DNA from 2 places in the Streptomyces sp. WAC04114 genome. Region 2 is predicted to be linked to the other one. Evidence: riboswitches for the same ligand, from Rfam matches in the RefSeq annotation. Region 2 holds a riboswitch; the other holds the start of a gene.

What was found. Region 2 has a riboswitch for cyclic di-AMP ahead of K4G64_RS24035 (M23 family metallopeptidase). Riboswitches for the same ligand answer to the same signal wherever they lie in the genome.
Region 1: it holds a riboswitch for cyclic di-AMP, as region 2 does, so the genes downstream of both, K4G64_RS15455 (transglycosylase SLT domain-containing protein) here and K4G64_RS24035 (M23 family metallopeptidase) in region 2, are expected to answer to the same signal.

Annotation. Positions count from the first base shown of each region.
Region 1 covers NZ_JAIGQA010000047.1:35,230-39,470, reverse strand. The annotation lists gene K4G64_RS15465 (DUF2092 domain-containing protein) at 1-575, opposite strand, end outside; gene K4G64_RS15460 (polyprenyl synthetase family protein) at 807-1,817, opposite strand; cyclic di-AMP (ydaO/yuaA leader) riboswitch at 2,320-2,495, shown strand; gene K4G64_RS15455 (transglycosylase SLT domain-containing protein) at 2,501-3,280, shown strand; gene K4G64_RS15450 (HAD family hydrolase) at 3,244-4,092, opposite strand.
Region 2 covers NZ_JAIGQA010000102.1:2,179-6,419, reverse strand. The annotation lists gene K4G64_RS24045 (M16 family metallopeptidase) at 1-255, shown strand, start outside; gene K4G64_RS24040 (pitrilysin family protein) at 252-1,640, shown strand; cyclic di-AMP (ydaO/yuaA leader) riboswitch at 1,843-2,007, shown strand; gene K4G64_RS24035 (M23 family metallopeptidase) at 2,020-2,808, shown strand; gene K4G64_RS24030 (GntR family transcriptional regulator) at 2,995-3,690, shown strand; gene K4G64_RS24025 (HPr family phosphocarrier protein) at 3,974-4,241, opposite strand, start outside.

The DNA.
Region 1 (4,241 bases), on a different contig from region 2:
AAGTCCTTCGGCGTGGCGGGCGGCTGCTGGTCCTTGCCGCGCTCCGGGCTCGTCGAAGACGTGCCGTGGTAGACCTCGTTGGACTTGCTGTCGTAGCCCCAGACGTCCTTGCCGTTGTGGATGACGCTGTATTCGGCGGCGTTCTCCAGCAGCGACAGCTTCTGCCGGTCCGGGCCGTCGACGGCGACGCGCAGGGTGTGCGTGCCGGAGGCGAGTTCGGTGAGCTTGGCCGTCGGGTCGGCCGAGGAGCCGCCCTCGCCCTGGCCGGCGGCGCCGGACAGCAGGCCGGACTCCAGGCCGCCGAGGTTCGGCAGACCGAGGTCGGTGCTGATCTTCACCGTGCCGGACAGCTGCTCGACATCCGACTTGGCGATCTTCTCGATGAGCTGCTGTGCGGTGATCTTCGGGAGGTCGGGGTCACCGGAGTCGGCGAGCGCGGGGACCAGCCCGATCGTCGCGGCCGCCACCCCTATCACCGTGACCGGGACGACGTACCGCGCGGCTTTGCGCCGCCCGGAGCGCTGCTCGTCGACCTCCCCGGCGGTCGTGCTGTCGTCGGATGCGTACGGTGCCATGTGTGCCCTACCTCCGTGGTCGGCGGCGGCTGTCCGTGTCGTCCACGCACTCGTCCCTGAGCCGCCATTCTCACCCGAACAGGTGAGGAGTGGTGTTTTCCGTGCTCACCATCTGACCAAATCGGCCGGGGACATACGTCAGACCCGGGGCCCAACTCCGCCTACTGCTGGGGTATGACACGGAAGGGCCGCTTCTCCCCCGACCCGTAGGGGTCGTACGGGGGAGACGTGCTAGCCGGCCCGGTGCACCACCGCGTCGCACAGCTCCAGGAGCGCCGCCTTCGCGGTGCACTCCGGCAGCGATGCCAGCGCCGAACGGGCGTCCTGGGTGTAGCGGACGGTGTCCTGCCGGGCCTGCTCCAGCGCCGGGTGGGCCCGCAGCAGGCGCAGCGCCTCGGCGTGCCGTGCGTCGTCGGTGAGGTCGGAGTCGAGCAGCTCGCACAGGGCGATGTCCTCGGCGAGCCCGAGCCGGGCCGCCCGCTCGCGCAGCCGCAGCACCGGCAGCGTGGGGATGCCCTCGCGCAGGTCGGTGCCGGGGGTCTTGCCGGACTCGTGGGAGTCGGAGGCGATGTCGAGGACGTCGTCCGCGAGCTGGAAGGCGACGCCGAGCCGCTCGCCGTACTGCGTCAGGACATCCACGACCGTCTCGTCGGCGCCGGACATCATCGCGCCGAACCGGCACGACACGGCGATCAGCGAGCCGGTCTTGCCGCCCAGCACGTCCAGGTAGTGCTCGATGGGGTCGCGGCCGTCCTGCGGTCCGGCCGTCTCCAGGATCTGGCCGGTCACCAGGCGCTCGAACGCCTCGGCCTGCACCCGCACGGCCTCCGGGCCGAGGTCGGCCAGGATGTGCGAGGCGCGGGCGAAGAGGAAGTCGCCGGTGAGGACCGCGACGGAGTTGCCCCAGCGGGTGTTCGCGCTCGCGACGCCGCGGCGCACGGCGGCCTCGTCCATGACGTCGTCGTGGTAGAGCGTGGCGAGGTGGGTCAGCTCCACGACGACGGCCGACGGCACGATGCCGGGCGCATGGCGGTCACCGAACTGGGCGGAGAGCATCACGAGCAGCGGACGGAACCGCTTGCCGCCGGCCCGCACCAGATGCTGGGCGGCCTGCGTGATGAAGGGCACCTCACTCTTGGTGGCCTCGAGCAAGCCTTCCTCGACAGCCGCCAATCCGGCCTGGACATCGGCCTCCAGAGCCTGGTCCCGCACGCTCAGCCCGAACGGCCCGACGTCGGTCACGAGGGGTCTCCTGTCTGCTGTGTCTGCCGGTGGTTACGCGGATTGTCGATAGGTCGCTGCCCTCACTCGAGTCAGCGTATCCGGTCACGTTTCGATCACCGCCAGCACCCATGGCTACAGGCCGGGTGGTATCCGATCACGACCGTTATGTTTTCGATCAACCCATAAGAACAGATATTTATCGACTTACCCAGAGGTAGCGAGTTATGCACGATTTGCCGCGATGAGTCGGCGAATTCCCCTTGGCGGAAATTGCCCCACGGACTCGTGATCAGTGAGTTGAATCACCCCTTCCCCTTTTCTCCCTCCCCGCGACAGCGGCCCCTAAAGCCTTCCCCCGAAAGCCAGTTGAGGCTTGGCTTCCGCAAAGGATCAAGCGGCCCAAACGCCCCCGACCAAGGTCAACCGCGCGATATGTGACTGAGGTGCTTGTTCCCGACATGTGCTCTCGCATACGTTCCGGCCCTGTCCGGCGGACGCCTAATCCTGCCGCCGCCCGGACTCCCCACAGGAACCGACTCACTCACGCGTGGCAGGAGCGGGGGACCCAGGTAAGTCGCCGGTCCGCACAGCGGCCCGGCTCGGGGTGAAGCCGCGTACGGCACACAGCGCCGTACGCGGCCGGGCACCTCCCGGCCCGAACCCGACAGCTCACCTCGCAGGCGCCGGAGAGGAACATCGCCATGGCCGCACGAGGCAAGCACCGTCGTCCCAGAACCAACCCGCTGACCCGAGGCATCGTCGCCGCCGGTACCGGCGGAGCAGCACTCACCCTTCCGCTTCTCGGCGCCACGCACGCGAGCGCCGCCGAGCCCCAGAGCGCACCCGCCGCCGCACAGTCCGTGCAGCGGGCGGCCCAGCCCGCCAAGTCCCTCACGTACACCGTGGTCAAGGGCGACTCGCTCGCCCGCATCGCGGCCACGTACGACGTCTCGGGCGGCTGGAAGCAGCTCTACAAGGACAACCGCGCCGCCGTCGGCGACAACCCGAAGCTGATCCACCCGGGTCTGAAGCTGACGGTGAAGACCACCAAGACGGACGCGGCGAAGAAGACGGCGACCAAGTCGTCCGCCCCCGCCAAGCCGGCCGCCAAGCCCGCCGGCGGCGTCGCCAAGGCCACCCAGGCGTCCGCGAAGACCTACGCGAACGACCTCGACGGGTGGATCCGCGAGTCGCTGGACATCATGGCGCAGAAGGGGATCCCCGGGTCCTACGAGGGCATCCACCGCAACGTCATGCGCGAGTCGTCCGGCAACCCCCTGGCGATCAACAACTGGGACTCCAACGCCGCCAAGGGCACCCCGTCGAAGGGTCTGCTCCAGACCATCGACCCGACCTTCCAGGCCTACCACGTCGAGGGCACGTCGTGGGACCCGTACGACCCGGTCGCCAACATCACCGCGGCCTGCAACTACGCGGCCGACCGCTACGGCTCGATCGACAACGTCAACGGCCCGTACTGAGCCGTCCCGCCCAGCAGTCGCTCGAGGACGACGGCGATGCCGTCGTCCTCGTTCGACAGGGTGACCTCGTCGGCCACGGCCTTGAGTTCGGGATGGGCGTTGGCCATCGCGACGCCGTGGCCGGCCCAGTCGAACATCGGGATGTCGTTGGGCATGTCGCCGAAGGCGATGGTGTCCGCCGGCCGCAGCCCCAGATGCTCGGCGGCCAGCGCCAGACCCGTGGCCTTGGTGATCCCGCACGGCTGGAGCTCGACCGTGCCGGGCCCCGACATCGTCACCGTGGCCAGCGAGCCGACCACCGAGCGGGCCGTCGCCGCCAACTCGTCGTCCGACAGATGGGGATGGCGCAGCAGCACCTTGCTGATGGGCTCGCCCCACAGCTCCTCGCGCCGCTCGACCCGCACGGCGGGCAGGGTCGGGTGCGGCATCAGATACCCCGGCTCGATCAGCGTGAGCCCGTCGACCCCGTCCTGGTCGACCGCCGCGTACACCTGCCCCACCTCGGCCTCGATCTTGCCGAGGGCGGTCTCGGCCAGCTCCCGGTCCAGCGTGATGGACCACAGCAGCCGGTCCGCGCCGGCGTCGTACACCTGCGCGCCCTGCCCGCACACCGCGAGCCCCGTGCACCCGAGGTCGTCCAGGAGCGGCCGCACTCTCGGCGCCGGCCGGCCCGTCACCACGAGGTGCTGGGCACCGGCGTCCGCCACCCGCGCGAGCACGGCAAGGGACCGGTCGGAGAGGGTGTCGTCGCCGCGCAGCAGCGTCCCGTCCAGGTCGGTGGCGATGAGTGAATATGCGATGGGTGCGGCCATGATCAGAGAATACGGACAGTGCGGCCCTTCGTTTCATCGCACGGTGGACGCCGATTGCCCGGTTGAAGCCCTCTGCACCGATTGGCAACAACATGCTCCGCTACCTACCCGTGGGACCGCATAGAGCGGTACCTTCCAAGTGTCCAGGG
Region 2 (4,241 bases):
GTCGCGGGCCGCGCCGACGAACTGTGCCGGTACGCCGTGCTCTTCGGAGACCCGCAGCTCGCCCTGACCGCCGTCCAGCGCGTGCTGGAGATCACGGCGGAGGAGGTCCAGGAGGTTGCCAAGGCCCGCCTGCGACCCGACAACCGCGCGGTGCTCGTCTACGAGCCCGTCGCCGACGAGAGCGCCGAGGACGCCGGCACCACCGACGACACCGCAGCCGCGGCCACCGACGAGAACGAGGAGGCGGCCAAGTGACCGAGCTCGCCACGATGGACTTCCACCCCCGGCCGCAGGCGGGCGACGCCCGGCCGTGGGCTTTCCCGGCCCCCGAGCGCGGCACGCTCGGCAACGGCCTGACGGTGCTGCGCTGCCACCGCCCCGGCCAGCAGGTCGTCGCCGTGGAGGTGCTGCTGGACGCCCCCCTGGAGGCCGAACCGGCCGGACTCGACGGTGTGGCCACGATCATGGCCCGGGCCTTCTCCGAGGGCACCGACAAGCACTCCGCCGAGGACTTCGCTGCGGAACTGGAGCGCGCCGGCGCCACCCTCGACGCGCACGCCGACCACCCCGGTGTCCGGCTCAGCCTGGAGGTGCCCGCCTCCCGGCTCGCCAAGGGCCTGGGCCTGATCGCCGACGCCCTGAGGGCGCCCGCCTTCGCCGACAGCGAGGTCGAGCGGCTGGTCAACAACCGCCTCGACGAGATCCCGCACGAGCTGGCCAACCCCTCGCGCCGCGGTGCCAAGGAGCTCTCCAAGGAGCTGTTCCCGGCGGACTCGCGCATGTCGCGGCCCCGGCAGGGCAGCGAGGAGACCGTCGCCGCCATCGACTCCGCGGCCGTACGCGCCTTCTACGAGAAGCACGTCCGCCCCGCCACGGCCACCGTCGTGGTCGTCGGCGACCTCACCGGCATCGACCTGGACGCCCTGCTCGGGGACACCCTGGGTGCCTGGACGGGCTCCTCGGCCGAGCCGCGTCCCGTGCCTCCGGTCACCGCCGACGACACCGGCCGGGTCGTCATCGTGGACCGCCCCGGCGCCGTCCAGACGCAGCTGCTGATCGGCCGGATCGGGCCGGACCGGCACGACCGCGTGTGGCCCGCGCAGGTGCTCGGCACGTACTGCCTCGGCGGCACCCTCACTTCCCGCCTGGACCGCGTCCTGCGCGAGGAGAAGGGCTACACCTACGGCGTACGGGCGTTCGGCCAGGTCCTCAGGTCCGCCCCGGACGGCACGGGCGCCGCGATGCTCGCCATCAGCGGTTCCGTCGACACGCCCAACACCGGCCCCGCCCTCCAGGACCTGTGGACGGTGCTGCGCACCCTCGCCGCCGAGGGGCTGACCGACGCCGAGCGGGACGTCGCCGTGCAGAACCTGGTGGGTGTGGCGCCGCTCAAGTACGAGACGGCGGCGGCCGTCGCGAGCACGCTGGCCGACCAGGTCGAGCAGCACCTGCCCGATGACTACCAGGCCACGCTGTACCGGCAGCTCGCCGCGACCGGCACCGTGGAGGCCACCGCGGCGGCTGTGAGCGCCTTCCCGGTGGACCGTCTGGTGACCGTCCTCGTCGGTGACGCGGCGCAGATCAAGGCACCGGTCGAGGCCCTCGGCATCGGCGAAGTCACCGTCGTCGCCGCCGAGTAGCGACACGCGTCACCGCACGCGCGCGGGGGCCCTGGTTGTCTTCAAAGGCACCAGGGCCCCTTTATGCCCGAATTGGGATGGGAGTTGCCTGTCTGCCCTGTGGGATGCGCTACAAAAGCCGGGATTCGTTTGGGAATTGAAAGTGGCGCCGCTTAGCGTCATCCGGGCTGTTCGTCAGGCAGTGCGCCGCACCCGCGGCACCGGACAGTCATCGCCGAGTCCCCGTACGGCGCGAGCCAGGGGAGCCGGGGACCCATCGCAGTCCCTGGGGTGAATCGGGCGCCCGCGCGAGTCGCGAGGGAGTCCGTAGGAGACCTTCCTGCTCCGAACCCGTCAGCTAACCCGGTAGGCGAGAGGGAAGGAAAGGACCAGCCACTACATGGCGTTCACTCGCGCCACCGGGAAGCACCGTCGTCCCGGCAGGATGCAGCGCTCCACCGCCCGCGCGGCGGGCGTCGCGGCCCTCGCCACCACCGGCGTGATCGGCACCGTGGCGGCCCCCGCTGCCTTCGCCGCCGAGCCCAGTGCCGAGCAGACCGGTCTCACGCCCGTCGTCACCATGGGCGACACCGCGGCCCAGCAGATCGACGCCCAGGCCCTCGCGCAGCGGCACGCCGCCGATGAGGCCGCCGCCAAGCAGAAGGCCGAGGAGGCCGCCCGCAAGCAGGCCGCCGAGATGGCCGAGCGGGCCAAGGAGGCGGCCGAGAAGGCCCGAGCGGCCAAGGAGCGCGCCGCCCGTGAGGCCGAGCGCAAGCGCCTGAACACCTTCGTCGCCCCGATCTCCGGCTCGTACGTCTCCACCAGCTACAAGGCCAGCAGTGGCCTGTGGTCTTCCGGCAGCCACACCGGTGTCGACTTCCACGCCGCCAGCGGCACCTCCGTCCACGCGGTCGGCGCGGGCACCGTCGTCGAGGCCGGCTGGGGCGGCTCCTACGGCAACCAGGTCGTCATCAAGATGAACGACGGGACGTACACCCAGTACGGCCACCTGTCCTCCATCGGCGTCTCGGTGGGCCAGCAGGTCACCCCGGGCCAGCAGATCGCCCTGTCCGGCGCGACCGGCAACGTCACCGGCCCGCACCTGCACTTCGAGGCCCGCACCAGCCCCGAGTACGGCTCGGACATCGACCCGGTCGCCTACCTCCGCTCGCACGGCGTGAGTCTCTGACCGGAACCTCTCCGCTTCCCGAAAGCCCCGGCTCCCGAGCCGGGGCTTTCGGCGTTTACGACCGCCTGCTGTCCCAAAAATATCCATGGATTGTCGCTTGCCGTCGGAAATTCCGGCTCATTGCAATAGAGTCACGGAACGTACGTCGCTCGTCGGCGTTTCACGGGGATTAAGCGGAGGTCGGTCATGCGTATTCCCGCGCACTCGGTGTGCACGGCCATCCGGGACGACATCGTCGCGGGTGTCCACGCACGCGGCAGCCGGCTCACCGAGGAACTCCTCGCACGCCGCTACGGCGTCTCGCGGGTGCCCGTCCGGGAGGCGCTGCGCACGTTGGAGGCCGAGGGCTTCGTGGTGACCCGCCGGCACGCGGGCGCGTGCGTGGCGGAACCCACCGAGCAGGAGGCCGGCGACCTGCTGGAGATGCGCATGCTGCTGGAGCCGCTCGGTGCGGCCCGCGCCGCCCAGCGCCGTACCGAGGCGCATCTGAAGGTCCTGCGGGGCCTGGTGCGGCTGGGCCAGGAGCGGGCCCGTCGCGGGAACAGCGACGACCTGCGCTCTCTCGGCGGCTGGTTCCACGAGACGCTCGCCCAAGCCTCCGGCAGCCCGGCGCTGATCTCGATGCTCACCCAGCTCCGCCACAAGATCGCCTGGATGTACGCCGTGGAGGCGCCGGCCAGCCCGGTGGAGTCCTGGACCGAGCACGGCGCGATCGTGGACGCCGTGGCGCGCGGGGACGGCGAGCGTGCGCGGGCGGTCACGGCGCTGCACACCGAGCGTGCGAAGGGCGCGCACCGCCTGCGGTTCGGCTCCGCCGAGGAACGTGCCGGCCGTGTGAGGAACTCGCAACATCCCGTAAACACGGCGAGCCCGCGGCTTTAACAAGGCGGCCGTATACAAAGAGCAGTCAATTCTCGGGGGGCTATTTCCGCTGCCCGGATTCTTGGAATTCCTCCCCGCGTGGAAGGGGTAATGGGATGAAGGGTCCGATCGTGTCGCCCGGGAATGGGGGAAAGACCCACCCGCGCCGACCGTGAATGGCAGGGGTCCACCCGCGCCGACCAGGAATGGCAGGGCCCCGACCGCACCGACCGAGAACGGCGAAGGGCCCGCCCGGTGAGTCGGGCGAGCCCCTCGCAGTGCGCCGGATCGGGCACTCGGTGGATCAGACGGTCTCGGGCAGTTCCTCGAGACCCTCGGAGACCAGCTTGGCGAGCCGGTCCAGGGCGGCGTCCGCGCCCTCGGCGTCGGAGGCGAGGACGATCTCCTCGCCCCCCTGGGCGCCGAGGCCGAGGACGGCCAGCATGGAGGCCGCGTTGACGGGGTTGCCGTCAGCCTTGGCGATCGTCACCGGGACGCCTGCGGCCGTGGCGGCTCGGACGAAGATGGAAGCGGGGCGGGCGTGGAGGCCCTCGGCCCAGCCGACGTTGACG